Regions from separate parts of the Labrys sp. ALF-8 genome, predicted to be linked through region 1. Evidence: predicted binding sites of a transcription regulator. Region 1 holds the regulator's gene; the other holds the start of a gene.
The links. The regulator LexA, encoded in region 1, represses DNA repair genes until DNA is damaged. The targets are predictions, from matches to a motif close to TGTTCNNNNTGTGTTCNG.
Positions count from the first base shown of each region.

Region 2: AC6H34_RS14755 (helicase-related protein) is a predicted target of LexA. The motif match lies at 3,210-3,227, and genes of this name have one in related genera.

Region 1 covers NZ_AP048538.1:590,096-605,293, reverse strand. Annotated here, with positions in the region: gene AC6H34_RS22630 (ArsR/SmtB family transcription factor) at 1-110, shown strand, start outside; gene AC6H34_RS22625 (SRPBCC family protein) at 97-570, shown strand; gene tehA (dicarboxylate transporter/tellurite-resistance protein TehA) at 590-1,570, opposite strand; gene AC6H34_RS22615 (AraC family transcriptional regulator) at 1,680-2,678, shown strand; gene AC6H34_RS22610 (GNAT family N-acetyltransferase) at 2,673-3,140, opposite strand; gene tpiA (triose-phosphate isomerase) at 3,140-3,901, opposite strand; gene AC6H34_RS22600 (peptidylprolyl isomerase) at 4,138-6,033, shown strand; gene trpE (anthranilate synthase component I) at 6,043-7,554, shown strand; gene AC6H34_RS22590 (hypothetical protein) at 7,675-8,169, shown strand; gene AC6H34_RS22585 (anthranilate synthase component II) at 8,302-8,916, shown strand; gene trpD (anthranilate phosphoribosyltransferase) at 8,916-9,926, shown strand; gene trpC (indole-3-glycerol phosphate synthase TrpC) at 9,932-10,735, shown strand; gene moaC (cyclic pyranopterin monophosphate synthase MoaC) at 10,732-11,220, shown strand; gene AC6H34_RS22565 (molybdopterin molybdotransferase MoeA) at 11,217-12,437, shown strand; gene lexA (transcriptional repressor LexA) at 12,552-13,265, shown strand; gene AC6H34_RS22555 (TOBE domain-containing protein) at 13,296-13,502, opposite strand; gene AC6H34_RS22550 (ComEC/Rec2 family competence protein) at 13,531-15,198, opposite strand, start outside.
Region 2 covers NZ_AP048537.1:3,198,213-3,213,410, forward strand. Annotated here, with positions in the region: gene AC6H34_RS14730 (YggS family pyridoxal phosphate-dependent enzyme) at 1-147, shown strand, start outside; gene AC6H34_RS14735 (L,D-transpeptidase family protein) at 327-857, opposite strand; gene AC6H34_RS14740 (response regulator transcription factor) at 1,049-1,735, shown strand; gene AC6H34_RS14745 (cyclic nucleotide-binding domain-containing protein) at 1,785-2,249, shown strand; gene AC6H34_RS14750 (hypothetical protein) at 2,399-2,734, shown strand; gene AC6H34_RS14755 (helicase-related protein) at 3,494-6,940, shown strand; gene AC6H34_RS14760 (RNA-binding S4 domain-containing protein) at 6,944-7,234, shown strand; gene AC6H34_RS14765 (RrF2 family transcriptional regulator) at 7,383-7,829, shown strand; gene AC6H34_RS14770 (aldo/keto reductase) at 7,916-8,869, shown strand; gene AC6H34_RS14775 (YciI family protein) at 9,058-9,417, shown strand; gene AC6H34_RS14780 (RNA polymerase sigma factor) at 9,425-10,657, shown strand; gene AC6H34_RS14785 (LysR substrate-binding domain-containing protein) at 10,709-11,614, opposite strand; gene AC6H34_RS14790 (MFS transporter) at 11,840-13,396, shown strand; gene phoB (phosphate regulon transcriptional regulator PhoB) at 13,517-14,218, opposite strand; gene phoU (phosphate signaling complex protein PhoU) at 14,233-14,952, opposite strand; gene pstB (phosphate ABC transporter ATP-binding protein PstB) at 15,014-15,198, opposite strand, start outside.

The DNA of each region.
Region 1 (15,198 bases):
CGCAAAGCTGGATCGAGCAGGAACGTCGTGTTTGGGAGGCCCGGCTGGATCGGCTGGATGCCTTCGTCGAAACTCTGGCTGCAAAGGAAGATGCAAATGGACTTGAATGACAAGCTCGACCTCCTTCTCGAGCGCACGGTGAAGGCAAGCCCCGCGCAGCTCTGGCGCGCGTGGACCGAGCCGGACCTGCTGAAGCAATGGTTCGCGCCCCGGCCATACGGCGTGGCCAAGGCCGAGATCGAACTCGTTCCCCGTGGCACGTTCAATATCGTCATGCATTCGCCTGCCGGAGAAGCGTTTCCGGAGAAGCCGGGATGTGTCCTCATCGTTGAGCCGGAACGCCGCCTCGTCTGGACCGATGGCCTCGGGCCGCTGTTCCGGCCGAACGCCGAGTCCTTCATGACGGCGGAGATCAGCATGGAGCCGGTGGCCGACGGTACACGCTATCGCGCCCTCGTGCGGCACAAGAGCCCTGAGGATCGGGTGAAGCACGAGGACATGGGCTTCTTCCAGGGGTGGGGAACCTGCCTCACCCAACTGGAAGAGCTTGCCGTCCGGCTGCCCACATGAATCCTGCGACGACAGATATTCACCCCTTCGTTGCCGCGGGCTGCGTGGGAGCCGGAAGCAGCCGGCCCCGGGCAAGGAGGTAGAGGCTGCCCAAGGCGAGAATGCCGATCGCGACATTGGCGATGGCGAACAGTACCGGCGCCAGTACGAGCATGGGCTGGCTGCCGCCTTCGGCCGCGAGACGTATGACGGCCGTCGGCAGGGCGGCAACACCGAAGCTGAAGCCCCAATAGGCGGCCGAGAAGGGCTGCACCAGTATCCACGGCAGCAGACGGAGCAGGATCAGTCCCTGAAGGACGGCATAGCCCACCATCGCCATGACGAAGACGTCACTATGGCCTCCAGTGACATTGAGGTAGGCGACGGCGCCCACGGCGGGCGGTGCGAGCTGTATTCCCAGCGTCGGCCGCAGGCGTTCCGCCAGTGCGGGCGCATGCAACAGGCGATTGAGGAGCACGGATTCGAGGGCAAGCCAGGAAAACACGCCGCCGCCGAACGCGAGCTGGCCCCAGTCGGGCCAGCCCAGGGCGGAGAGCGTGGAAGCCGTGACGAAACTGCCCGCGACCGTGGGCAGATAGAGGACCGCGGTGGCCGTCGTCAGGTCACGACCGCCGCGCCAGAGCCCTCCCGAGCGATAGACTGCAAAGGCGATCGCACCGGCCATGCCCAACATCGCCAGGACGATGGAAGCAACGCGCGAATAAGGAAGAAATGCCTGGGCCGCCAGCATCGTGGTCACAGGCGCGAGGCCGATGAAGCAGCACTGGATGGCATCGGCGAACTCGACTTTTGCTTCGCTCCGGGCGAACAGCCACTTGCCGGCGAACAGCAGGATCAGCAGCAACCAGACCAGCACGCCGGCGGCGAGGATAAGCTCGGATATGAATGTGGCTAGAGGCCATAGACGTTCGGCGCCCCGCCACAGGAGACCAAGCGCAAGAATGCCGAGCGCGATACCGAAGAAGGCGGCGGGCGGAAAGCGAAAGCCGGCACGTGCCATGGTTCTCTCCTTGATTGTGCCGGCGAGGATAGAAGATTATGCCAGGCTGGTACTCGCCTTGCGGCGCAAATGCCTAGCCACGCGGATCAGGGTTTGATCGGAAGCAGGGATGGACGGGAAGATCGACGCGCTTACAGGCCTTGCTCCCCTCCTTCGGGTACGCCCGCAGCTGCAGCAGCTCTGCAGGTTCGGCGCCCAGTGGACCTCCCGGCACGATCACGAGGAAAGAGGCTGGGCCCCCTTCCACGTCGTCAGCCACGGCGCTTGCCTGCTCGATGTCGGTGAAGAAAAGGGAATCCTGCTGAAGGCAGGCGACGTGGCCATCCTTCCCCATGGCGACCCGCATACCGTGCGGTCTCCCTGCATCGCCACTGGGAGCGAAAAGCCGCTCCAGACCGTTCAGCGCCGCCATGACAATCTGCTGCTGAAGAAGAACGTCGACGGACCGCCCGACACCAAGCTGATCTGCGGGCGCCTTCGCTTCGAACAGGCCCATGACAACATGGTGCTGATGGCGCTCCCCGCCGTCATCCTGCTGCGAGCGAGCGGCGGAACCGATGCCCGGCGCCTGCGAACCATCGTCGACATGATCCAGGCCGAGCTCGACGAGGACAGGCTGGGCGCCTACGCGCTCGCAGCGGATCTCGCCAGCGCGCTCATGGTCATCGTGCTACGCGCCCATTTCGAGAGCCAGCCCAACAGCCGGGGGATACTTGCCGTACTCGAAAACCGACATACGGCCCGGGTACTCGCAGCCATTCTGGCAGAGCCCGCCCGGCTCTGGACGCTCGACGGCCTCGCCGCACTCGCCATCACCTCGCGGGCGACGTTGGTGCGCCTGTTCCAGAAAACCGCGGGAATGGCACCCCTCGCCTTCCTGGCCGAGTTACGCCTTACCATCGCCCGGCAGCGCCTCCTGGCGGGACCGGCCCCCCTCGGCTTGATCGCGGAAGAGGTCGGCTACCAGTCGGAGACAGCCTTCAGCCGTGCCTACCGCAGACGCTACGGCATCGCGCCGGCTGCCGACCGCAAGAGCGAATCGGTGCAGGAGAGCGCTAACGGCCGGAGCGCGCCCGTGCAGGGCAGCGCCGACGAAGCGCGTTTATAGCGGCTTGACCATGCGCATCGTCTCGATGGAAAAGCCGCTTTTCTCGTAGAAGCGCAGCGCCCGGCCATTGCTGGCGAAGACGTCGAGCGACAGGGCAGCATAGCCCATGCGCCTCGCCCAAGCCTCCGCGCCCTCCACCAGCAGCCCTGCGACGCCCTGCCCCTCGGCAGTCTCCGTGACAGCCAGCAGGGCAACATAGCCGATGCTTCTGCCTGTGATGCCGTCCGGACCGGGCAAGGCATGCAGGAAGCCGAGCCTTTCTCCGTTCTCATCCTCGGCGATGAGCGTGAGCGAATCAGGCGAAGGATCCCTGAGGTTGGCAGACGAATAGGCATCCTGGAAAGCGGCGATGGCGGAGGCCTCATGCAGCGGCGTCTCGATCACGCGTGCCAGGCGGGCGCCAAGCCCAAGCATGAAGCCGAGATCCTCCGCGCCCCGCGCCTCCCGGATGCCTGTCGTCATCAGCGATAGGCTGCCGCAATACCGAGGAAGTCCGCCGCCTTCAGCGAAGCGCCGCCGACCAGTGCGCCGTCGACATTGTCGACCCCCATCAGTTCCACGCAGTTGGCCGGCTTCACCGAACCGCCATACAGGATGCGGACATTGTGCCCCTCGTCTCCCAGCCGTTCGACGAGACCGGCGCGGATGAAATCATGCACTTGCTTCACATCCGCCGCTGTCGGCGTGAGCCCGGTCCCGATGGCCCAGACCGGCTCATAGGCGATCACGGCGTTTGCCCCGGTGGCTCCCGCCGGCAGAGATCCAGCGAGCTGCGTCCCGACGACGTCGAGAGTCTTGCCCGATTCACGCTCGTTCCGGGTCTCGCCGATGCAAACGATGGCCACCAGATGAGCGCGCAGGGCAGCCTCGGCCTTCGCCTTCACCTGGGCATCGGTTTCGGCGTGATCCGTACGGCGCTCGGAATGGCCGACGATGACATAGCTCGCACCCGCGTCCTTGAGCATTTCGGCTGAGATGTCGCCCGTATGCGCCCCCGAGGCTTCGGCGTGGCAATCCTGTGCGCCGATCTTGATATGCTGCCCGGCTGCTTCGGCCGAGAAGCGAGAAACCAGCGTGAAGGGCGGACAGACGAGGACTTCCGCGCTGCCGGCCTCTCCGGCGGCGACGCCGGTGGCGATGGCATCCAACTCGTTCACGCCCTTGATGAGACCGTTCATCTTCCAGTTGCCCGCAACGAGGGGGCGCGGCCGGGTTGCTGTCATGCTCTCTGTTCCTTCCTGTCGAATGGCAGGGCGGTGATTATCAACCTGCAGATCTATGAGCAAGGCACCGCACCTGTCGAGATGAATGGTTGGGACGGCCCGCGCACGCAAAGAGCGCTGTGCAGAGGTTACAAGAAACACATCCGCGCGCCATTGCGACGCCCCGCCCTCATCCCTATGATGCGCCGCTTTTCGGGAGGCCTCGGTCGCCCCCGCCTGATGGAACCAAGATACCTATGCTGAGCTCATTCCGCCACGTTATGACCAAGGGACCAGCCAAGTACGTCACGGCTGTAATCATGTTTCTCTTGATCGGCAGCTTCGGCTTGTGGGGTGTCGAGGGCTGGCTGCAGGGCACCACATCCACGGATGTCGCGACCGTAGGGGGCACACCCATCTCCTCCAACGCTTTCAGCGAAGCCTATCGTCGCAGGACCACGATGATCACCCAGGCGACCGGCCAGGCCGTGACGCCGGATCTCGCGCGCACGCTGCAGATCGACAAGCAGGTTCTGAACTCGCTGATCGCCGAAACCGCTCTCGATCTCCAGGCGAAGAAGCTGGGCCTCGGCCTCGACCAGGCCTCCATGGTGCAGGCCGTGATGAACGACCCGAGCTTCCAGGTCAGCCAGCCGGGCAAGCCGCCTGCCTTCGATCCCAATGCGTTCCGGCGGCTCCTGCAGGACAACGGCCTGAACGAGGACATGTTCTTTGCCCGCCAGCACGAGTTCTACATCCGCAACCAGGTCAACCAGGCGTTCGCGGAAGGCGGCCCCGTCTCCCAGACGATGCTTCAGGCGGGAGCCCGCTTCAATCAGGAGAAGCGCAACGTTTCCTACTTCGTGCTGCCGCAGAGTGCGGTCGGGGATGTCGGCCAGCCCGAGGCCGCTGCGCTGCAGAGCTATTACGACGAACATAAGGGCCAGTTCCGCACCAAGGAACTGCGCAGCCTCACCTATCTCCTGGTGACGCCTGCGCAGATCGATGCGATGGCGACAGTGACCGATGCCGATGTGCAGGCCAGGATCGACAGCGAAAAGGACAAGGCAGCGGCTCTGGAACAGCGGACGGTCGAGCAGATCGCCTTCCCCTCGCTCGACGAGGCCAAGGCGGCAGCAGCCCGCATCGCTTCCGGCCAGGTCACCTTCGAGGGCCTGGTAGCGGAACGCAAGCTGACACCGGACGACACCAGCCTCGGCACGCTTTCGAGGTCGCAGCTCACCGATCCGAAAATCGCCGAGGCGACCTTCGGCCTTGCCGAAGGCGCCACCTCCGGCGCGGTGCAGGGCACGCTTACCAACGTCATCCTGAAGGTCACCAAGATCGTCCCGGCCACGGACGTCATTCGAGCCCAGTTGCAGCAGCAGCGGGCCCAGGAATCCTTGAAGAACCTGCGAGACACGGTCGAGGACGAACGTATGGGCGGAACCCCGCTCAAGGATATCGCCGCCAAGCTCAAGCTGCAGGTCGCTAGCGTGGGCCCCTTCGATGCGCAGGGTCTCGATGCAGCCGGCAAGCAGGTCGATTTCCCGTTGTCGGCTCAGGTGCTGCCTGCCCTGTTCAAGACGGAACAGGGCTCTGATCCCGAATCCATCGACGGTCGCGAACAAGGCCTGATGTGGTTCTCGCTCGACAGTGTCGTCCCCTCGCGCGAGCGTACGCTCGATGAAGCCAAGGCTGACGTCGTTGCCGCGTGGGCGGCCGACGAGAAGGCCAACAGGCTGCGGGAAAAGGCTGACGACGTGGTCAAGCAGTTGAACGGCGGGAAATCCCTGGACGAGGTCGCCAAGAGCCTGACCGTGCAGGTCATGCCGGCCTGGGACCTCACCCGGAGCGGCCAGAACGCGCCGATTCCCGCCGCTGCCGTGAATGCCGTGTTCGCCACGCCGCTGAAGGGCTTTGGATCATCCATCTCCGCCAACGGCACCGACCGCATCATCTTCCATGTCGAGGACAATGTGGTTCCGGAACTCGACTTCAAGGCTGCCGACACCATCGCCAACGGCAAGCAGCTCTCCGCGGCCATCGGCCAGGACATGATGGCCGAATATGTCACCAAGGTCCGGGATCAGCTCGGCGTCACCATCAACCAGACCAATGTCGACCGCACCGTCGGCACCGGCAGCTTCTGAGCCCATCCCATGCTTCTTGAACCGTCCTTCGAAGCCTTCTCGGCGGACTATGCCGCGGGCAAGGCTCAGATCGTCACGCTGACGCTGGTCGGCGATCTCGAGACGCCCGTCTCCGCCTTCATGAAACTGGCCGGCGACAGGCCCAATGCCTTTCTCCTCGAATCGGTGGAAGGCGGCGCCACGCGCGGGCGCTATTCGATGATCGGTCTGGAGCCGGATCTGATCTGGCGTTGCCAGAACGGCAAGGCGTCGATCAACCGGCAGGTCTCGGCCAACGTCTTCGAACCTCTCGACGGCCACCCTCTGCAGACCTTGCGCGATCTCATCGCTGAAAGCCGGATCGAGCTGCCGGAAGGCGCGCCGCCGATGGCCGCCGGCCTGTTCGGCTATCTCGGCTACGACATGGTGAGGCTGGTGGAGGAACTGCCGGCGCAGAAGCCCGATCCTATCGGGATTCCCGATGCTATCCTCCTGCGCCCGACCGTGATGGTGGTGTTCGACGCCGTGCGCGACGCCATCACCGCCGTGACGCCCGTACGGCCGCAGGCGGGGGTAAGCGCCAGGCAGGCCTATCTTCGCGCGGAGGAAAGGCTGATGGCGATCGTCGACGGCCTCGACAGGCCGACGCCGAAGCTTGCAGAGACAATCGACCTCGATGCCCTTCACGCAATCCAGGTCTCCAACACCAGCGAGGCCGACTATCTGGCCATGGTGACGCGCGCCAAGGAGTACATCAAGGCCGGCGACATCTTCCAGGTCGTGCTGTCGCAGCGCTTCTCCGCACCGTTCCAGCTCCCGCCTTTCTCGCTCTATCGCGCCCTTCGCCGCATCAACCCTGCTCCCTTCCTGGTCTATCTCCAGCTCGACGGCTTCTCCGTGGTCTGCTCGAGCCCGGAAATCCTGGTACGTCTGCGCGATGGCAAGGTGACGGTCCGACCCATTGCGGGCACCCGGCCTCGCGGCAGGACCAAGGCGGAAGACGATGCCTTCGCAGGTTCGCTGCTCGACGATCCCAAGGAACTGGCAGAACATCTCATGCTGCTCGACCTTGGGCGCAACGATGTTGGCCATGTCGCGGCGGTGGGCACGGTGAACGTCACCGACCGCTTCTTCATCGAACGCTACAGCCATGTGATGCATATCGTTTCGAACGTCGAGGGCGACATCGGCCCGGACCACGACGCCCTAGACGCGCTTGCCGCGGGCTTTCCGGCCGGTACCGTCTCGGGAGCTCCCAAGGTTCGCGCCATGCAGATCATCGACGAACTCGAGAAGGACAAGCGTGGTCTCTACGCCGGAGCCATCGGCTATTTCGGTGCCGACGGCCAGATGGATACCTGCATCGTTCTGCGCACGGCCCTGGTGAAGGACGGCACCATGTATGTCCAGGCCGGTGCCGGCATCGTGTATGACAGCGTGCCGGCCAGCGAGCAGGCCGAGTGCATAAACAAGGCCAAGGCTCTCTTCCGTGCCGCCGAGGAAGCGGTGCGCTTCGCCGGACAGCCGGGACGCGGACAGTAATCGTGGGAGCGCGGACATCCGCGTCCGCCTCCTGGAAATCCAGGTCGCTTTTGCAGTTTGATGCAGGCACGATGACGGCACTCGTCCCTCCCCGTCCATTCGCTTTGCAGGCCGCCTGCCATGCATAGATGGCCGGGCTCCACGCGCTCGGCGTTGCTCACCATCGCCGCGGCCTATGTCGTGCTGCTGGCCGACTTCTATTTCTGGGGCTTGCCGGACGAGCAGCAGATTGCCGTGCTGCTACTCGGTATCTTCATTCCGGCCCTTGGCGCTGCCTACGGCATCTTCTTCTTCCACTGGCTGTTCGAGAGCGAGCGGGCGGCGGCCTACCCGGACTACAGCTTCGGCATCTGGCTGATCTCATCCCTCGTCTCGATCGTCTACATGGGCATCTTCGCCGGCTTTGCCGTGCTGATCCCCTATACGATCATGCAGTTTCCTTCCGTCTTCCCTGTGGCGGCCCGAGCCTTTGCTGCCCACATGATGGGAGCGGCCGATTATTTCACGCCCTTCCTGTGGCGGAGCATCGGGATGTTCGTGGTCCTGGAAGTGTTCGCCTGCGCCTATGGCAAGAAGGAAGGGATGCGGCATTACACGCCCTCGCAGATGAGCTGAACGTCGGCTGCGCGCAATTCAATCGCTCCCGCCTGCCGGGGGTGACGCCGTAGCGCTTGACCCCGTGGCCTCGCGCGCATAGTCGTGGAAGCTTCAAAGGAGGCTAGTGCCGTGACGACGACAGACCGTTCCATGACCGTGACGCTGATCGACAATTATGACAGCTTCACCTGGAACCTCTGGCATTATCTCGGCCAGCTGGGTTGCAAGGTCACCGTCCATCGCAACGACAAGATCACCGCGGACGAGGTCATCGCCGGCAATCCCGACGCGATCGTGCTCTCCCCGGGCCCCTGCACGCCCACGGAAGCCGGCATCTGCTGCGAGCTGATACAGAAAGCCCAGGACAGGATCCCGCTCTTCGGGGTCTGTCTGGGCCACCAGGCCATCGGCCAGGTCTTTGGCGGCGACATCGTCCGCCTCGCCATTCCCATGCATGGCAAGATCTCTTCCATCGAGCACGGCGGGCGCGGCGTGTTCCGCGGCATCAACGGCCCTTTCATGGGCACGCGCTATCATTCGCTCGTCGTCAAGCGCGATACGCTGCCGGTCGACCTGGAGATCACCGCCGAGACGGATGATGGCGTGATCATGGGCGTACAGCACAAGAGCGCACCGCTGCATGGCGTGCAGTTCCACCCGGAATCGATCATGTCCGACCATGGCCACCGCATTCTCCAGAATTTTCTGGATATCGCCGCGGCCTGGAACGTTCAACACCGCAACCTGCAGCCCGAGCACGCGTGATGGACGGCTTCAAACCCTATATCGGCAAGGCGGCTTCCGGCGCCTTGTCTCGGCAGGAGGCTGCCGAAGCATTCGATCTCCTGCTCTCGGGACAGGCAACGCCCTCGCAGATCGGCGGTTTCCTGATGGCCCTGCGCGTGCGCGGTGAAACGCCGGACGAGATCGCCGGCGCCGTCACCGCGATGCGATCCAAGATGCTGCCGGTGACCGCGCCGGCTGATGCAATCGACATCGTCGGCACCGGAGGCGATGCCTCCGGCTCCTACAACGTATCGACGGCCGCTTCGCTGATCGTCGCGGGCGCGGGCGTCAAGGTAGCCAAGCACGGCAATCGCGCGCTCTCCTCCAAGTCCGGCGCCGCAGATGTGCTGATGGCGCTTGGCGTCAACATCGAACTGAAACCGGATGCGATCACGCGCTGCATCGAGCTCGCCGGCGTCGGCTTCATGTTCGCTCCAGCTCATCACGGGGCCATGCGCCATGTCGGACCCACCCGCGTTGAACTTGGCACCCGTACGGTGTTCAACCTGCTCGGGCCGCTGTCCAATCCCGCCGGCGTCAAGCGGCAGTTGCTCGGCGTCTATGCCCGGAACTGGCTGCAGCCGATGGTGGAAGTGCTGAAGACGCTCGGCTCGACGCGCATCATCGCCGTTCACGGCAGCGACGGGCTTGACGAAATCACCACTACGGGACCGACTGAAATCGTCTCCCTCGAGAACGGCGAAATCAGCCACGGCGTCATCACGCCGGAAGAAATCGGCCTGAAGGTGGCGCGCCCCGAAGATCTCAAGGGCGGCGACGCGGCTCACAACGCACTCGCTTTGCGAGCAGTGCTGGAGGGCGAGAAGACGCCTTATCGGGATATCGCCGTCCTGAACGCGGCCGCCGCGCTTCTCGTCTCAGGCAAGGTCAAGAGCCTCTCCGAAGGTGCTGCCCTCGCTCTTGAATCCGTAGACAAAGGCAAAGCCCTCGAAACTCTCAACCGCCTGGTTGAAGTCTCCCATATGTGAGTGCCATGGCGACCATTCTGCAAAAGATCGAGGCCTACAAGCGTCGTGAGATCGAAGCGGCCAAAGCTGCGATACCCCTCGCCGAGTTGATCAGGCAGGCCGAGCGGGCCGGCTCGGTGCGCGGCTTCCAACGGACGCTCGAAGCCAAGCTTGCAGCCGGCCAGACGGGCCTGATCGCCGAGATCAAGAAGGCAAGCCCCTCCAAGGGATTGATCCGCGAGGATTTCGATCCCCCGGCTCTCGCCCGCGCCTACGAGGCAGGCGGTGCCGCCTGCCTTTCAGTGCTGACGGACGAGCCCTCTTTCCAGGGCAAGCCGGAATTCCTAACCGCCGCGCGGGCCGCCGTGGCCCTACCGGCCCTGCGGAAGGATTTCCTCTACGATCCCTACCAAGTCGTCGAGGCCCGAGCCTGGGGCGCGGACTGCATATTGGTGATCATGGCGAGCGTCACCGATCAGGAGGCCCGGGCCCTCATCGCAGCCGCCAGGGACTGGTCACTCGACGTGCTCTGCGAGATTCACAATCTCGAAGAGCTGGAGCGGGCTCTGCCCCTCGATGTCGGCATGATCGGCATCAACAATCGCGACCTCAACGATTTCGTCACCCGCCTGGAGACCACCGAGACCCTGGCCCCCCTTGTGCCGGCCGATCGGCTCCTGGTCGGCGAGAGCGGCATCTTCTCGCCTGCCGACATCGCAAGGCTGCAGGCCGCCAGCGTCAATACGTTTCTCGTCGGCGAGAGCCTCATGCGCCAGGCCGACGTTACCGCCGCCACGCGTGCGCTCCTGGCCCTGGATACGCCGGCATGAGTTCAGGCCTCACCCATCTCGATGCGTCGGGCGAAGCCAATATGGTCGACGTCTCGCAGAAGGATGTGACGAGCCGGGTCGCCGTTGCCGAAGGTCGCGTCGTGATGCAGCCCGCCACGCTCGACCTCGTGCTCTCCGGCGATGCCAAGAAGGGCGATGTGCGTGCTACCGCCCGCATCGCCGGCATCATGGCGGCAAAGAAAACGCATGAACTGATCCCGCTCTGCCACCCGCTGCTGCTCAGCAAGATTGCCGTGGAGATCGAGCCGGACGTGGCCCTGCCCGGCCTCTTGGTGCGGGCCACCGCCAAGGTCTCGGGGCAGACCGGTGTCGAAATGGAAGCGCTCACCGCCGTTTCCGTCGCATGCCTCACGATCTACGACATGGTGAAGGCCGTCGATCGCGGCATGCGAATCGAGGCTATTCGGCTGATTGAAAAGTCCGGAGGCAAATCCGGCGATTGGCACGCGGAGGACACCCCATGAGCCTGCTACCGGTTGCCGATGCCCTCGCAAAGGTCGTCGCGGATGTCGCGGCGTTGCCGAGCGAGGAAGTTCCCATCCAGGCGGCGAGAGGCAGGGTCCTGTCCTCCACCATCACTGCTCTGCGCACCCAGCCCGGCTTCAACGCCTCAGCCATGGACGGCTATGCCGTGCGGGCCGGGGATGCCCTCGATGGCGCGGCGCTCGATCTCATCGGCGAATCCGCCGCGGGCCACGGCTACGCCGGCCATGTCGGCGAGGGACAGGCCGTCCGCATCTTCACCGGCGCACCGGTTCCGGATGGAGCGGACGCGGTGGTGATCCAGGAGAATACCCGGCGGGATGGCAATCGCGTGATCATCGAGAGCGCCGTGAAGCCAGGCGCCAATATTCGCAGCCGCGGTCTCGATTTCTCCGAGGGTACCGAAGCCCTGCTGCCCGGCAGCCTGATCGGCCCTCGCGACGTCGCGCTCGCCGCGGCCATGAACCACCCGAGGCTGCCTGTGCGTCGCCGGCCGAAGGTCGCCATTCTGGCCACGGGCGACGAACTCGTTCTGCCGGGGCAGGCCGTAGGCCAAGACCAGATCGTCGCCTCCAACACCTTCGCCATCGCCGCGCTGGTCGAGACGGAGGGCGGCGAGGTGCTCGACCTTGGCATCGCCAGCGACGATTTTCCGGCCCTGGAGGCGGCGATCAAGCGTGCCCGCGCTGAAAAGGCCGATATCCTCGTGACCATCGGCGGCGCCTCGGTGGGCGATCACGACCTGATCCAGACCGCCCTCACGCGGGAGGGGATGACGCTGGGTTTCTGGAAGATCGCCATGCGCCCTGGCAAGCCCTTGCTGCACGGACGGCTCGGCGCCATGAACATCCTGGGCCTGCCAGGCAATCCCGTCTCCTCCGTCGTATGCAGCGTTCTCTTCCTCGTGCCCCTGTTGCGCACCCTGCTTGGCCGCACGGATGCGAATCTCGCCCGCAGGAAAGCCGTCTTCGCCTCCTCCTGGCCTGCCAATGATCTGCGCGAGGACTATATCCGCGCCAGGTTCGCCCTTGACGATACCTCCGGCATCATCAAGGTAGCGCCGTTATCGTCGCAGGATTCGTCGCTGGTCAGCGTGCTGCAGCATGCAGATTGTCTCGTCGTCCGGCCGCCGTTTGCTCCCGAAGCAAAGCCTGGCGATGCGTGCGAGATCATCGATTTGCGTAGCGCCGGATATTGACGGCGCTTTTTAACGTGAACTTCATTGTTGCAGAACACAGTGTGAACATGTAGCAGTGTTCTTGCTTTGTTTACTCACAGATCGTGATTCGCAGCCGCCATAACGGGATCGCCCATGCTGACCAAGAAACAACACGAATTGCTTCGGTTCATTCATGAGCGCCTGAAGGAGCAGGGTGTTCCTCCTTCCTTCGACGAGATGAAGGAAGCGCTGGATCTGCGGTCCAAATCAGGCATACACCGCCTGATCATGGCGTTGGAGGAGCGCGGCTTCATCCGGCGGCTGCCCAACCGGGCACGCGCGCTCGAGGTGGTTCGCCTGCCTGAATCGGCGGTCCCCGGCCTCACGCTGGCGACGTCGCAGCGCGGTTTCCGCCCCAACGTCATCGAAGGAAACCTCGGCAAGGTGCGCACGGTGCGCCAGGACGCGGACGACGATGCGGGACGCCCGGTCCTCATCCCGGTGATGGGCCGGATCGCAGCGGGTACGCCAGTTTCCGCCATCCAGACCAAGAGCCATACCATCAGCGTGATGCCGGAAATGCTGTCCTCCGGCGAGCATTTCGCCCTGGAAGTGCGCGGCGATTCCATGATCGAGGCCGGCATCTTCGACAATGATACGGTGCTGATCCGCCGCCAGGACCACGCCGATACCGGCGACATCGTCGTGGCCCTGATCGACGACGAGGAAGCGACTCTCAAGCGCTTGCGCAAGCGGGGCGCCTCCGTCGCCCTGGAAGCCGCAAACCCGGCCTATGAAACCCGCATCTTCGGGCCGGACCGGGTGCGCATCCAGGGCAAGCTTGTCGGCCTGTTCCGGCGCTATTGAGGACGCCGGCTTCAGGCCTGCTGTCGGCGATCAGTCGACCGCCACCATGACGTCGGATGCCTTGATGACGGCATAGGCACTCTGGCCTGGGGTGAGCTTGAGGTCGTCTACCGCCTCGTTGGTGATCGAGGCGGTAATGATCGTTCCACCGACCTCGATCTGGACATGCGAGGTGGTCTGCCCCTTGGTCACGCTCTTGATGATACCCTTGATCTGATTACGCGCGCTGATCTTCATGAGTTATCCTTCGGGAGAATCCGACGCTTCAATCATCGTCATTCTGGACGGTTGTGTCCATTGACGAATCCGGAGCGGTCGCCGGGGGAGCGGCGATGACGGCGGCCTTCGCCTTCCAGGCCGGTAATGGCGCCCAAGGCCGCGACGCCCCGGGGTCCCGAGCAGTCACCACCCGCCAGCGGGCCGCCTGCCCCTCACGCGCGGGTGGGTCGGCGTAGATCGCCATCGATCCTGCCGCCTGAATCATGTCGCGATTGAGCACGATACCCTCGCCCGCACAGCTCGTCCCGATGGCGAAGGTTCCGGCCAGCACACTGACGTGACCGCAATCCTCTTCGGCCGCGTTGACGGTGCGGTCGAGCATGAAGACATCGCCGCCCTCGATCGGCGCCGAGCAACCCTCCTTGTCGCACTGGCGTTGCTCGACCAGACCGGGATCGTCCGGCTTGCGTCGGTCACCCATCGCCAGGAGCCATTGCTGGACGGCAAAAGCGTCCGAACGCTCGGCGAGCGACGTGAGGGAGTCGCCCTTTCGGACGAGCGCCGCGTGGCCGTTGGCACCGAGGATCGCAACCGGTGTGGAAGCCACGGCCGCAACGGCAACGCCGAAGGAAAGCGGCATGAGCGCGAACACGGCAAGACGGCTGCGCATGATGGTGAGGAGCACCAGCGCGAGCGAAAACAGGCAGAGGGCGAGTGACGAGAACTGCGGCAGGACGAGGTCGGAGCCTGGCCACGTCGCGACATGACGCGCCACCTGCATGAAGAGTCCGACGGACCACCCCATCGCCTGCCAGAAGAGCGCACCATAGCCGAACGGCTCGGCAATCACCGCCAGCAGGGCCAGAGGCATCATCAGGAAGGAAACGATCGGGGTTGCCACAAGGTTGGAGACCAGCGACTGCAGCGTCAGGCGGTGAAAGTGATAGGCTGAGAAAGGCGCTGTGGCGAGGGAGGCGACCAGCGTGGTCAACATCATCGCCAGCAGGAGGGTGAGGCCCGAAGCAATGGCACGCTCCCACATAGTGGCGAATTGCGTGCGCCGCTGCCGGTTCCAGACATCATGGGCCGTCACGAGCATGGCGACCGCAGCAAAAGACATCTGGAAACTCGGGCCAAGCAACTGCTCGGGCGTCGTCAGCAGGATGAAGCTTGCCGCAAGTGCCACGTTCCGGCGGGTGATGGCGCTGCGCCCCAGCGCCACGGCGAGCAGCACGATGGCCGTCATCAGGAAGGAGCGCACGGTCGCCACCTCGGCCCCGGAGAAAAGCGTATAGGCGGCCGCCGGCAGCAGCGACAGCAGCGCCGCGAGTTCCTTGGCTCCCCGATAGAGCACGATACGGCGTGACAGAGCCAGCAATGCGCGGATCAGCGCGAAGAGACCGCCGGCGAAAAGCGCCATGTGCAGGCCGGAGATGGAGACGACGTGATAGAGACCCGAGGCGCGCAACGCGTCGTTGGCGTCGCCTGGAATCTGGCCGCGCTTGCCCGTCACCTGCGAGGCTGCGATTGCGCCGTTCTCACCTGGTACTGCCTCTACGATGCGTCGGGTCAGCCGGTTGCGCTGGTTGTCGATCCAGATATTGAAGGCTTCGGCACGGGTTGGCTCGACGGGTGCCGCCGCAGGCGCGATCTTGCCTGCCGCGAAACCCACCGCACCGATGCCGTCGAAGAAGGCGTCGCGGGCGAAGTCGTA
Region 2 (15,198 bases), on a different replicon from region 1:
GGTCCTCACTTCGCCCTGCTGGCCAAGATCGCCAGGCGCAATGGTCTGCCGCTGCTTTCGATGGGCATGTCGAGCGACTTCGAGACTGCGATCGAGGTCGGCGCGACTCATGTGCGCGTGGGCAGCGCGATCTTTGGGGCAAGGTAGCACCGGGCGCACAGGCTTCCCTGCCTGCTCCTGAATGCGCGACGCTTGTCAAAAAGAGGAGGCGCCAGGCTCCCAGCGCCAGAGCAAAGCGCGTTTAGGTAGAAACGCCGCTTTTCTCCAGCTCTTTGGTTTTCGACGCGTCTTTGCGTTTTGCCGATTCCGTCAAAATACAAAACGCTCTAACCGATCATCATCACCGTACGATGCGACAGGCGCGGGAGCACCTTGCGGAAGACTTCGGGCGCCACCGCCACGCATCCGGCGGTCGGTGTGCCGTTTTCGCGCGAAAGGTGCCAGAAGATAGCGCTGCCGCGCCCCTTCACGGTCGGCCCGTCGTTCCAGCCGAGCGGTACGATGATGTCGTAGAGCCGGTCGGCGCGTGTGAGCCTTTCCTCGCTCGTCTGGTCGAGCGGGCGCCTGATCGGCTTGTTGTAGCGCCGATCGGTCACGTCGTCGCACCAGGCATCTTCCGGCTGGATCGCATGGAAGGTCAGCGCGCAGGGGATGCGGGGCCCGCGATCGCGGCGCTGGAGCAGGCCGCGCAGGGGCAGGATGCCCCGCGGCGTGCCGCCGTCGCCCTCCCGCTTGGCCCGGACGAGCCCGCTCCTGCCAAGCACGCAGGGGAACGACACGCCGGCTATCGTCAGCCGCCCCTTGGTTCGGTCTAGGGCCGAAGCCCGAACCCGTACGAGGCTTATTTTATACTTCACGAGGCAATTTCCGGCTTCTTGGTCGCAAATTCTTTGTCGAAAGGACATTCCGACATTTCACAAATCATGGCGCATGCTTTCATAATGCGATAGAGGCCATGCGAATGCATCGTCACGGGCCTTGCTGCCGCGCCCCGCAAAGCGCCCCGCCTGCTTGTTACGTTCCACTGTTTTTGTCTTTGGGGATTGTCATGTCCGGCAGTCGCAAAATTCTTATAGTCGATGACGAAAATGAGCTGCGCCAAGCTCTGGCGGAGCAGTTGGCGTTGTATGACGAGTTCGAGATCATCCAGGCGGAGTCGGCCAGCCGCGCTGTGCAGGCAGCCAAGGCGGACCATCTGGATCTCGTCATCATGGATGTCGGCCTGCCCGACATGGACGGGCGCGAGGCGGTGAAGCTCCTGCGCAAGAACGGCTTCAAGTCGCCGATCATCATGCTCACCGGCCATGATTCCGATGCCGATACCATTCTCGGGCTCGAAGCCGGTGCCAACGACTATGTGGTGAAGCCCTTCCGCTTCGCCGTGCTCCTTGCGCGGGTACGCGCGCATCTGCGCCAGCACGAGACGAGCGAGGACGCGGTCTTCAACATCGGCCCCTTCACCTTCAAGCCCGCCTCCAAGCTGCTGCTCACAGAGAAGGGCTCCAAGGTCCGGCTGACGGAGAAGGAAACCTCGATCCTGCGCTACCTCTATCGTTCCGGTCAGAAGGCGGTGCAGCGCGATGTGCTGCTGCAGGAGGTCTGGGGGTACAATTCGGGCGTCACGACCCACACGCTGGAAACGCATATTTATCGTTTGCGTCAGAAGATCGAGAAGGATCCTTCCAATGCCGCGCTCCTCGTGACTGAGGGGGGCGGTTACAAGCTCGTTCCCTGATCCAGGCGGGCCGACTGACTGTTAGTGGCGAATGGCGCTCGAAGAAGATATGGCTCTGCTGGCTCAGGTCGCGCTGTTCCGCGACATGGACCGCGACGCCCTGCGTCTGCTCGCATTCTCGTCCGAACGTCGTCGCCTGCGGGCAGGCGACACGCTGTTCCGCAAGGACGATATCTCCGAATACAGCTTCGTGGTGGTGAGCGGAAGCATCACCCTGATCGATGACGACGTCGCGACCGCCGTCGTCGGCCCCGGCACCCTGATCGGCGAGATGGCGCTGGTGTCGGAGACGCGGCGCCCCACCACCGCCATCGCCCGCGAACCCACCGTCATCCTGCGCCTGTCGCGCCAGATGTTCAGGCGCACGCTCGAGGAATATCCGGCCGCCGCCGCCCGCATCGCGGCCGAACTCAGGCAGCGCGTGTTCCAGATCTCGAGCGAACTGGCCGAGGTGAAGGACAGGCTCCTCAAGCTGGGCGACGAATCTTCCGCGAAGAAGCCTGGCGGGAGCTGATTCGCTCGCCTTTCGTTCCGGCCTCGTTCGAAATGTTAAGCGTGACGTATCCGCCTGTCTCGGGACGGGACGGAACAAGTTCCATTCAGACGCGGTTCAGCCAGCGCTTGATAGTTTCTCCGTTACTGGAACGCTGAGGAGACTAGGGGATGAGAACACCCGCCAAACTGATCTTCGCTGCCTTCGTCGCCCTGATGGGAATCTTCGCCACCGTGCAGGCCTCTTCGGCCATGCCGGCCGCACCCGCGATGAACCATCGGCAGGGTGCCTCCAACCTGCTGCAGGATGTCGTATGGCCCTGCGGTCGCGGCTGGGTTCAGAATCGTTGGGGGCGGTGCGTGCGCGTCCGGCCCCGGGTCTATCGCTACTATGGACCGCGCTATTATTACGGTCCCGGCTACTACCGGCCCCGCTATTACTACGGCCCCCGCTACTACCACGGGCCGCGCTACTATCGCCCTTACCGCTACTATCGCCGCTGGTAAGGCATGAGATCATCGGATCCGGGGAGGGCGGGCCGCGGCCCGCCTTTTTCGTACCGGCATCCGCCGGGTTTGTCGGTGTCAGCGATTCGGCCGTGCTTCGTTCAGGGCCCGTTCCGGACGTTAAACACCGGCCGGAAGAACCCCTCGGATTGACCCATTTTCGGATTTAACCATGCATGGCCGCCGGATGCGCCGCGGCGCCCGTTTTACGGCGTTCCCGGCTGGGGCGATGGTCCTGTCATCGGGAGTACAGGGCCTGCGGAAGTACAATGACGGCGGAAGGTAGTGATTCGGCCGTTCTTCGTTCAACGGTCGTTCCATTCGTTAATCGGATCGCGGCGGCGGGTGGAAGGGCGCTTCAAAGTGGGACAGGGCCGTTTTCGCGCCCCGCCTGGACCCCGCCGCCGTCTTAACCATGGTGCCGGATGGGGGAACGAGACGTGAAATCAGTCCCTGCAGCGATTCGGCCGTGCTTCGTTCCAGCGTTGTTCGAGGGGTTAAATTTTGGCTTTGCGATCGCCATATTGTGCTTCATAGCAAGACAGACTCCTTCGCGTCTGTTACCAGCAAGCAGGAAAAAGCCCCTTGATTGGTGTTTTCCCGGAGCATTTCCCGGTAAGGTCTACAGCTTCCTGGGCCAGGGGAGTGTATCGAGACAAAGAGTTGGCCGTCGCGGGACATGGGGTGTCCGGCAATCCGTGAATCGGGAATGTCCGGCATTCCCACCAGACTGACGCCCGAAAGACCGCCGAGACCTTGATGCTGCCTCCCATCCTGCCCCCGCCCATGCGCGCCCGCGGCGTGACCGCGGTGCTGGGGCCTACCAATACCGGCAAGACCTATCTCGCCATCGAAAGGCTCCTCGGCCATGGCGCGGGGATCATCGGCCTGCCGCTGCGCCTGCTGGCGCGCGAGGTCTACAACAAGCTGGTCGAGCGGGTGGGCGCCGAATTCGTGGCCCTGGTGACGGGCGAGGAGAAGATCAAGCCGGAGCGGGCGCGCTACTGGGTCGCCACGGTCGAGGCGATGCCGCGCAACATCGAGGCGCCTTTCGTCGCCCTCGACGAGATCCAGATCGCCGCCGATCTCGAACGCGGCCACGTCTTCACCGACCGCCTGCTCAATCGCCGCGGAACCCACGAGACGCTGCTGCTCGGTTCATTGACGATGAAGCCGATCGTGGAGAAGCTGATACCGGGCGTCAACGTCGTCACGCGTCCGCGCCTTTCGAACCTGATCTTCGCCGGCGACCGCAAGCTGACCCGCCTGCCTCGGCGCACGGCCATCGTCGCCTTTTCGTCCGACGAGGTCTACGCGATCGCCGAACTGATCCGCCGGCAGAGGGGCGGAGCCGCCGTGGTGCTCGGCGCCCTGTCGCCGCGCACCCGGAATGCGCAGGTCGCGATGTACCAGAACGGGGATGTCGATTTCCTCGTGGCCACGGACGCCATCGGGATGGGGCTCAATCTGGACGTCGATCACGTCGCCTTCGCCGGCGACCGCAAGTTCGACGGCTACCAGTTCCGGCGCCTGACGCCCTCCGAATTCGGCCAGATCGCAGGCCGTGCGGGGCGTCATGTCCGCGACGGCACCTTCGGCTCCACAGGGCGCTGCGATCCCTTCGAGCCCGAACTGGTCGAGGCCGTGGAGGGGCACAGCTTCGACAGCATCAAGGTGCTGCAATGGCGCAATCCCGCTCTCAACTTCGCCTCGCTCGCGGCCCTGCAGGCTTCTCTCTCGGCCACTCCCGAGGAACAGGGGCTGACGCGGGCTCCTGATGCCGACGATATACGCGCGCTTTCCATCGTCTCCCGGGATGAGGAGGTCCGGCGATACGCTCACGGGCCCCAGGCCGTCGCCCGGCTGTGGGAGGTGGCGGGCTTGCCCGACTATCGCAAGATTTCGCCTCACTCCCATGCCGATCTCATCACGAATCTCTATGGATTCCTGATGAGGGAGGGTAAGGTCCCGGACGACTGGTTCGCCCGTCAGGTTGCCATGTCGGATCGGACCGACGGCGACATCGATACGCTCTCGACGCGTATCGCCCATATCCGAACCTGGACTTTTGCGGCTAATCGGCTTGACTGGCTGAAAGACCCCGCTCATTGGCAAGGTGTGACACGCAGTGTGGAGGACAAACTCTCCGACGCTCTGCACGAACGGCTTGCCCAACGCTTTGTCGACCGTCGCACCAGCGTGCTGATGCGGCGCCTTAGAGAAAACGCTATGCTTGAGACTGAAATTACCAAAACCGGCGATGTGATTGTCGAAGGTCAGCATGTCGGGACGCTTCAGGGCTTCCAGTTCGCCCCGGACCCGAGTGCCGGTGACGGGGAGAGTGGCCGCGCCCTGCGAGCAGCCGCGGCCAAGGCTCTGGCTGGCGAGATCGAGTCGCGTAGCCAGAAGTTCTCGCAGGCACCGGATACCGAATTCGCACTGGCGAGCGATGGTACCGTGCGCTGGATCGGCGAGCCCGTGGCCAAGCTCGTCGGGGGCGAAAAGCCGCTCGGCCCGCGCATTCGCCTGCTGGCCGACGAGCAACTGACCGGTCCAGCCCGCGATGCGGTTCAGACCCGTCTCGACATCTGGATCGGCAATCACATCACCAGACTGCTCGGCCCCTTGCTGGCGCTCGACAAGGCCGAGGACCTGCAGGGCCTCGCCAAGGGCATCGCCTTCCAGCTGGTGGAGGCGCTCGGCGTGCTCGACCGTGCAAGGGTGGCGGAGGATCTCAAGCAGCTCGACCAGAACCAGCGTGCCTCGCTGCGCAAGCACGGCGTTCGCTTCGGTGCCTATCACGTCTACCTGCCGGCCTTGATGAAGCCCGCCCCGCGCGCCCTCGCGGCGCAGCTGTGGGCGCTCACACATGGCGGGCTGGACCAGAAGGGCCTCGACGAGATCCCGCACCTGGCCGCCTCCGGCCGGACTTCGATGCCCGCCGACAAGTCCATCGACAAGAACCTTTACCGTCTCGTGGGATATCGCGTGTGCGGCGAGAGGGCGGTGCGTGTCGACATTCTCGAACGCCTGGCCGATCTCATCCGGCCGGCGATCGCCTATCGTCCGGGCACCACCGTGGGCCAGCCTCCGACCGGCACGGCCGATGGCGATGCCTTCGTCGCCAGCGTGCAGATGACCTCGCTGGTCGGATGCTCGGGCGAGGATTTCGCATCCATCCTTCGCGGGCTCGGCTATCGCTCCGAGAAGCGCAAGGGACCTGCGATCACCCAGGCTATCCGCCTGCCGGCACCGACGGAGCCCGCTGCTCCGGCCGTGAGCGAGGAGGCTGCGGCCACGGAGGAGACCGCGGCTGTCGACGAGGCCGCTCCCGCGACCGCGGTGGACGATGTCGCTCCCGGCGCGGCCGCCATCGATGCGATGGAAGTCGTGGGCTCGCCGCCGCACGAAGAATCCTTCCAGGAGTTTTCCGAAGCGTCCGGCGAGGCGGTTGCCATGCCGGCTGAAGAGGCCGAATCCGTCCCGGCAGTCGTCGAGCAGGCCGAGGCATCGGTCGCCGAAGAGATCGCCGCGCCGACCGCGGCACAGATCGACGCGATGGAAGTGGTGGGCTCGCCGCCGCACGAAGAATCCTTCCAGGAAGTTTCGGAATCTTCCGGCGAGGCTGTCGCCATGCCGGAGGGCGAGACCGCATCCGAAGCGGCCGTCGAGGAAATTCCGGAAATCGAAGTGTGGCGTCCGGCCCGTTTCGAGCGTCACCACCCGCGCCAGCACAACCGTCCGCAGCATGGCAACCGCCATGCCGGTGGGGAACGCCAGGGCGACAATGGTGCAGGTGGCGGTTTCCGTCGTGGACGCCCGGCCCCGGCCGACGGGGCCGCGCCGGCTCCCGCTGCCGAAGGAGCCGAGGCTCGCCAGGGCGAGCGGCGCTTCGATCGGCCGCGCCGTGACGACCGCGGCAACGGCAAACCTCAGGGAGAGCGCAAGCCCTTCGAGGGGCGGGGGCCTCGTCCCGAGGGCAAGTCCGGCGATGGCCAGCGCCGTCCGGGCGGCGAGGGGCGTCCCGATCGGGGGCCGCGTCCGGACCGTCAGGATCGAGGGGGCGATCGCGGGCCGCGCAACTGGTCGAGCGACGCGCGGCCGCAGGGGCGTGACTCCAATCGTGCTCCCGATCCGAATTCGCCTTTTGCCAAGCTGCTCGCCCTGAAGGAGCAGATGCAGGGCGGCAAGCCGGACAAAAAATAGGCGATGAGCGATGCCGGCAGCCAGGATCGCCTACGGATCGACAAATGGCTCTGGCATGCGCGTGTTGTGAAGACACGCTCTCTTGCGGCGAAATTGGTCGCGGACGGTCATGTTCGCGTCAACGGTACTCGCACGGATGCGCCGGCCAAGACGGTGAAGGCCGGCGACGTTCTCACCGTCGCCCTGGAGCGCACGGTCCGGGTCTATCGCGTCAAGGCCCTCGGCGAGCGGCGCGGCCCCGCGACGGAAGCCCAGACGCTTTATGAGGACCTGTCTCCGGAGCCTCCTCGGTAGCGATGTAGGGAGAACCGGGGTTGCCGCACTTCGCCTCGGGATGCGGCGGACAAATCTCCGCGCCGCCCGTCTATCCATCCGTTCGATATTCCCTATATTGCGAATAGACGTGGTCGACTGTGTCGTACGGGCGGAGTACTCAGGGCGCATGCTGACGAACAAGGGCAAATACGGTCTGAAGGCGTTGTCTCATCTTGCCGGCCTGCCGCCGGGAGAGACGGCGCAGAGCCAGGAGATCGCTCAGGCCAACCGCATCCCCAAGAAGTTCCTCGATGCCATATTGGCTGAATTGCGGGTTGCGGGGATGGTGCGATCGAGGAAGGGCAAGGGAGGCGGCTATATGCTGGCTCGCAACGCCAGCGAGATCAGCGTGGGCAATGCAATCCGCGTCCTCGACGGCCCGCTTGCGCCGATCGCATGCGCGAGCCATACCGCTTATCAGCCTTGCCTCGACTGTCCGGATGTTCCAGGCTGCACCGTGCGCCTCCTGATGCGCCGCGTACGCGACCTTTCCTCCGACCTGCTCGACAACATGTCGGTCGAGGAGATGCGCGGGGCGGGCGTGAGGGAGCCCGAACTGAATTATTCGATCTGATCCTTCCATCGCGGTTGCCGGCGCGCTCCTGCGCCGGGCCGCTTCGCCAGCTACTTTCCCGATAAGCGACGAGACGGAGAATACTCATGGAAAAACGTGCGATTGGACGCTCCGATCTTATGGTTGCTCCGCTGGGCCTTGGCGGCAACGTTTTCGGCTGGAGCGCTGACGAGAAGGCGTCCTTTGCCGTGCTCGACGCCTTCGTCGCGGCGGGGTTCAACCTGGTCGATACGGCCGACGTGTACTCGGCATGGGCACCCGGCAACCAAGGCGGCGAATCCGAGACCATCATCGGCAAATGGATGAAGGCTCGCGGCAACCGCTCCGACATCGTGCTGACCACCAAGGTCGGTTCGGAAATGGGCCCGGGGAAGAAAGGCTTGTCGGCCGCCTATATCAAGAGTGCGGTGGAAGCTTCGCTGAAGCGCCTGCAGACCGACTATATCGATCTCTACCTTTCCCACTGGGAGGATCCCGAGACACCTCTCGAGGAGACGCTCGGCACCTATGCCGATTTGGTGAAGGACGGCAAGGTACGCGTGATCGGCAATTCCAATCACAGCGCCAATACGATGTTCAAGGCTCTCGCCATCAGCACGAAGGAACTGTGGCCTCGCTTCGAGAACCTGCAGACGCACTACAATCTCTATGATCGTGCCGGTTACGAGACGGAACTGGAAGCCTTCTGCCTGAAGAACGAGATCGGGGTGACCAGCTATTTTTCTCTTGCCAAGGGTTTTCTGTCCGGCAAGTACCGCACGCCCGCCGACTTCGCCAAGAGTTCGGCGCGTGGCAGCGGGATGAGCGAATATCTCAATGCACGCGGGCTGCGGATCCTTGAGGCGCTCGACGCCGTCGCGCAGGCCAAGCATGCGACACCGGCCCAGATCGCCATCGCGTGGCTGATCGCCCGGCCGGGCATCGTGGCGCCCATCGCCAGCGCCACCAGCGTCGAGCAATTGCAGGACCTGATCAAGGCAACCGAGCTCAATCTCGGCTCGACCGAGATCGATCATCTGACCAAGGTCAGCGCGCCCTGAACCGGAGCGTGTTCAGGTCGGAGCGTTTGCCCGACCTGACGCACCGGGCGCTGTTAGATTTTGCCATTTCCGGCAGCGGGCCGGAGAGCAACGCGCCGCAGATTTTCGGAGGCTGAGTCGAAGAGGGCGGAGATCGCGCGTCATTGTGCTGCCGGGCGAGACCGCGCGGCTGACCGAGGAGAGATCCAATGCAATTCGCGATTCTGATCTATGCCAATGAAGAGGCGATGCTGAATGCAGATCCGGCAACCACCAGTGAAACGCTGGCTGCCTATGGCGCCTACACGCAGGCGATCAAGGCTTCCGGCGTGATGCTCGGCTCGAACCGGTTGCGGCCGACGGCTTCCGCCACCACGGTGCGCGTGGCCGATGGCAAGACTCAGGTGCTGAATGGGCCATTCGCCGAGACAAAAGAGCAATTAGCCGGCTATTATCTCATCGATGTCGCCGATATCGATGCAGCTCTAAGCTGGGCGGCGCGCTGCCCCGGCGCCAGCCGCGGCACCATCGAGGTCCGCCCGGTCTGGGACATGACGCAGTACGGCTGACCGACCGGTGGCACTCTCCGCCTCAAGCCTTGCCGAAAGCGTTGCCCGGCTGAGCTATGGCAAGCTGGTCGCCTTCCTGGCGGCTCGCTCCGGCGATGTGGCCGGGGCGGAGGATGCGCTCGCCGATGCCTTCGCGGCCGCGCTGGAGCACTGGCCGGCGAGCGGCATTCCCAATAATCCCGAAGCCTGGCTGCTCACGGCGGCCCGGCGCCGCCAGATCGACAGTGCCCGGAAAGCGAAGATCCGCCTGGAGAAGACGGGCGACGTCACCCGGCAGATCGAGGAACTCGCCATGATCGGGGCCGAGGACCATGCCATTCCCGATGAGCGCCTGCGCCTGATGTTCGCCTGCGCCCATCCGGCGCTCGACGCAGGCGTGCGCGCGCCGCTCATCCTGCAGACGGTTCTCGGCTTAGACGCCGCCGCAATTGCCACCGCCTTCCTGATCTCGCCGGGCGCCATGAGCCAGCGGCTGGTGCGTGCCAAGACCAAGATTCGTGAGGCCGGCATACCCTTCCGCGTGCCCGAACGCGAGGAACTCGCGGACCGGCTCGATGCAGTGCTGGAGGCAGTCTATGCGGTCTATGCCGAAGGCTGGGCCGATCCGGAGGGGGCCCAGCCGCGCCGGCGCAACCTGGCTGCCGAGGGTATCTGGCTCGGCCGCCTCATCGCCTCGCTGATGCCTGGCGAACCCGAGGTGCTGGGCCTCCTGGCGCTGATGCTGCATGCCGAGGCCCGCCGCGCCGCGCGCCGCAGTCCGGAGGGTGATTTCGTGCCGTTGGCCGGGCAGGACACGCTGCTTTGGGACGATGCGCTCATCGATGAAGCCGAGACGCTGCTGGCCCGCGCGGTGAGCGTCGGACGTTTCGGGCGCTACCAGCTCGAGGCGGCGCTGCAATCGGCGCATGCGGTCCGACGCAAGGGGCATGCCGTGGATTGGACGGCGATCGTCGAGCTCTACGACGCGCTGGTCCTCATCACTCGTTCGCCGGTCGCCGCCATCAATCGGGCGGTGGCGCTCGCCCATGTCGAGGGCGCGGAGGCGGGGCTCGCCGTGTTCGACGCGTTGTCGGGGGATGCGCGCCTGCTTGAGTACCAGCCCTACTGGGCAGCCCGTGCGGAGTTGCTGGCGCGGGCCAGGCGGCAATGCGAGGCACGGGAAGCCTATCTGTGCGCCATCGGTCTGGAACGCGACCCGGCCATCCGCCGCTATCTGCAGGGGAGGATGGAAGAACTGTAGCCGGAGCGGCTGGAGTCCGGGGCGCCCCTCAGGCGGCGCCTTGCCGGCAGATCAGTCGATGATCGTCCTGGAAAGCCGTTCGGCCAGAAACTCCACCACGGTTCGGACAGATGGCAATTGCCCGCGACGGTGTGGCGTCAGGATTGTCGTGGTCTCGCCGCCTACATCCCACTCCGGCAGCACCCGCACAAGCCGGCCTTGCTCGATCGCCTCCACGCACATCTTGCCTGGCAGCGATGCGATGCCCAGCCCGGCGACGGCAGCCTTCAGCAAGGTGACCGGATCGTCGGAGGTGAAGCGGGGGCGTGGCTTGACGGAGAGAGGTCTGTCGCCAACACGGCTGAAGGACCATGCCGTGGCCTTCGCGGCCGTCGACCACAGCAGCCCGTCATGCTCGGCCAGATCGTGCGGGCTCCGGAGCAGGGAGTGTTTTTCCAGATATCCAGGCGAGGAAACCAGGTAGTTGGGGGAGAACCCGATGCGCCTGCTCACGAGATCGGAATCGGGCAACGGTGCGTAGTGAATGCGGATGGCGATGTCGAAGCTCTCCTGTACCAGATCGACGAAGCGGTCGGTCGCGTGCAGCACGATCTGCAGTTTGGGAAAGGCGAAGGCGATGGCCGGCAGGATATCGGCGAGATACATCTGCGCCATGAGGATGGAGGAGGTCAGCCGCACGGTGCCGCTTGGCTCTGCAAGGCGGCCCTTGAGCATGGCCTCGGCAGCCTCGGCCTCGATCAGCATGGCGGCCGCGTGGCGGTAGAGGTCCTGGCCGACCTCCGTCACGGTGAAGCTGCGGGACGTGCGCTGGATCAGGCGTACGCCGAGCTCGCGCTCGAAATCGCCGATGCGCTTGGCAAGGGTCGACTTCGGCATGGTCAGGGCACGGGAGGCCGCCGCAAACCCTAGATGATCGACGACCTGAACGAAGAGCTGGAGATCGTTGAGATTGAGCATCGTCCTCATCGTCCAAAAAACAGGACGATAAGTCTATATCGGTCATAATGTAAATGGATCGTCCAATCTCATATGCATTCTCTCGATAGAACTTCGGAGAATGCTCATGACGTCACGCTTTCAAGCAATCGGATCCGGGAGGCGCCGACAGGTTGTCGGTCACCCGTTCGGGATTTCCAGGCCATCGCCGCTGCTGGCCATCCCTTCAATGGGGAGCGAGAGGTGATGGCGGTCTCCAGCGTCCCGCGCAATCGCATCGCGCTTGCCGCGCTCTGTCTGGCCGCGCTGATGTTTTCCCTGGAGATCTCCAGCGTGCCGGTGATCCTTCCCGTTCTCGAGAAGGTGCTGCATGGCGACTTCAAGGGCATGCAGTGGATCATGAATGCCTATACAATCGCCTGCACGACCGTGCTGATGGCGACTGGAACGCTGGCCGACCGTTATGGCCGGCGGCTGGTGTTCATCCTCAGCCTCATCCTGTTCGGCGTCGCCTCGCTGATCTGCGGCCTTGCACCTAGCGCGCCCCTCTTGATCGCCAGCCGGTTCCTGCAGGGAATGGGCGGCGGCGCCATGCTGATCTGCCTCACGGCCATCCTTTCGCATCAGTTTCAGGCCGGACGTGAGCGCAGCATGGCCTTCGCGATGTGGGGGATCGTACTGGGTATAGGATTGGGCTTCGGTCCCATCATCGGCGCGGTGATCGTAGCATTGGCGACCTGGCAGTGGGTGTTCCTGGTGCATGTGCCGCTGACCGTCCTCACTCTGGCCCTGGCCCTAGTGGGCGTCCGGGAATCACGCGATCCCCAGGCCGAGAGGCTCGACATCCTCGGCATCGTCACCTTGTCGGTGGCCGTGTTCGGCCTGGCCTACTTCATCACGCAGGGGCCTGACCTCGGCTTCACCAGCCTCGCCGCCCTCCTCATCCTGGCTGCGGCAGCGATAAGCTTCCTGCTCTTCATCCTGGTCGAGCGGATGAGCGCACGCCCGATGTTCGATTTTTCCGTCTTCAGGATCAGGAACTTCTCCGGCGCGATCATGGGCTCCATCGGCATGAACTTCAGCTTCTGGCCTTTCATCATCTACCTGCCGATCTATTTCCAGGCAGGATTGGGATACGACACCGTGGCCGCCGGAGCGGCCCTGCTGGCCTATACGCTGCCGACCCTCTTCGTACCGCCGCTGGCCGAGCGTCTCATGCTGCGCTACCAGGCCCGCGTGGTCATTCCAGGGGGGCTTTTCGTGATCGGGCTGGGCTTCATCCTGATGATGCTTGGCACCGCTCTCGATCATGCCAACTGGCTGACGATGCTCCCGGGCTGCATTGTCGCCGGCAGCGGACTCGGCCTTACAAACACGCCGGTGACCAACACCACGACGGGCTCCGTTTCCATGCATCGCACGGGCATGGCGTCCGGCATCGATGTCAGCGCCAGGCTGATCACCCTGGCCATCAATATCGCCCTGATGGGCGTGATCCTGGTGGCGGGTGTCGCCTCTTCTCTGGCGGACGCCCTGCCTGGAGTGATCGAGGGCACGCAACTGCGCCTGCTGGCAGAGACCATTGCCGCCGGAAATCTCGACTCGCTCCGGCAGGGCATGCCGGGACTGTCATCTGCCGTACCGACGGACGCGGCCGTGCACGCTGCGCTCATGCATGGGTTCGGTCTGGTGATGCTTTATGGCGCGCTGGGGGTATGGGCGCTGGCGGCAACGAGCTTCGTGATCTTCGGGCGACGGCGACATGCCGCCGCGCTGGGCTGCCCCATGGAAGAGGCTTGCTGACCGTCCCCGGGAAGATCTCCCTCCGAAACCGTACGGCAACGAGAAGGGCGCAACCCCTGGGGTGCGCCCTTCTCGGCATAGAGTCTCCGGGCAGATATCGCGATATTCGCGCGCGCCGGCTCAGCCCTGCTTGGAGAAGGTCTCGTCAAAGGAGTAGCCGGCACCGCGAACGGTGCGGATGGGATCGATTTCCCGGGTACGGTTCATGGCCTTGCGCAAGCGGCCAACATGCACGTCCACGGTGCGCTCGTCGATATAGACGTCGCGGCCCCAGACGCTGTCGAGCAGTTGCTCGCGGGCAAAGACCCGGCCAGGCGCCTGCATCAGGAACTCCAGCAGGCGGAATTCCGTCGGTCCGAGGCGGATTTCGCGATTGCCGCGATGGACCCGCTTGGTCTCGCGGTCGAGCGAGATGTCGCCGGCCTTGAGCAGGGAGGAGACATGCTCGGGCTTGGCGCGGCGCAGCAGGGCCCGCACGCGCGCGGAAAGCTCGGGCACGGAGAAGGGCTTGACCACATAGTCGTCCGCGCCGGTGGCGAGGCCACGCACCCGCTCCGTCTCCTCTCCACGCGCCGTCAGCATGATCACCGGCAGCCTCTCGGTCTCCGGCCGCATGCGGATGCGGCGGCAAAGCTCGATGCCTGACAGGCCAGGCAGCATCCAGTCCAGCAGCACGAGATCGGGAACGCTTTCGCGCAGGCGGATCTCGGCATCGTCGCCCCGCGACACGCTGTCGACCTCATAGCCTTCGGCTTCGAGGTTGTAGCGCAGCAGGAGCGTGAGGGCTTCTTCGTCCTCGACGATCAGAACCTTGGGAGGCATGGCCGATCCCTCTGTTACTTAGCCGGCACGGGGAGGTCGACAAGGGAGGTGCTGGTATCCGCCTTCGGTCGTTCGCCGGCGGGCGACTCCCCGGTCACCAGATAGTGCACCGTCTCGGCGATGTTGGTGGCGTGGTCTCCGATGCGCTCGATATTCTTGGCGCAGAAGAGCAGGTGGGTGCAGAAGCCGATGTTGCGCGGATCCTCCATCATGTAGGTCAGGAGTTCGCGGAACAGCGAGGTGTACATGGCATCGATCTCGCCGTCCGAATTCCAGACTGCGAGCGCCTCCTCGACATTGCGCTGGGCAAAGGCATCGAGCACCTGCTTGAGCTGCTCGAGCACGAGATCGGCCATGTGGTCGAAGCCACCGAAGAGCTGGTTGGACTGCACGTGTCCCTGGATGGCGATGACGCGCTTGGCGACGTTCTTGCCAAGGTCACCGATACGCTCGAGGTCGTTGGCCACGCGCAAGGCCGAGACGATCTCGCGCAGGTCGAGCGCCAGCGGCTGGCGCTTGGCGATGATCAGGATGGCCCTCTCCTCGACCTGGCGCTGAAGCCGGTCGATGGTGTTGTCGAGTTCGATGACCGACTTGGCGCGCTGAGAGTCCCGCTTGAGCAGCGCCTCGACGCTGTCTGCGACACTCTTCTCGGCCAGGCCGCCCATTTCGGCGATCATGTTGCGCAGTTCGCGCAATTCCTGATCGAAGGAGGTAACGATGTGATCGGACATGCCGCTCTCCAAATTCCTTGTCGCCGCCGCCTGTGCGGCGGCCTGAATACCTGCTTGCGGATCAGCCGAAACGGCCGGTGATGTAATCCTGCGTGCGGGTGTCATTCGGGTTGGTGAAGATCTTGTTCGTCGGTCCAACCTCGATGAGGTCGCCGAGGTAGAAGAAGGCCGTGGTGTCGGCGCTGCGTGCCGCCTGCTGCATATTGTGCGTCACGATCACGATGGTGAACTCGCGCTTCAATTCGT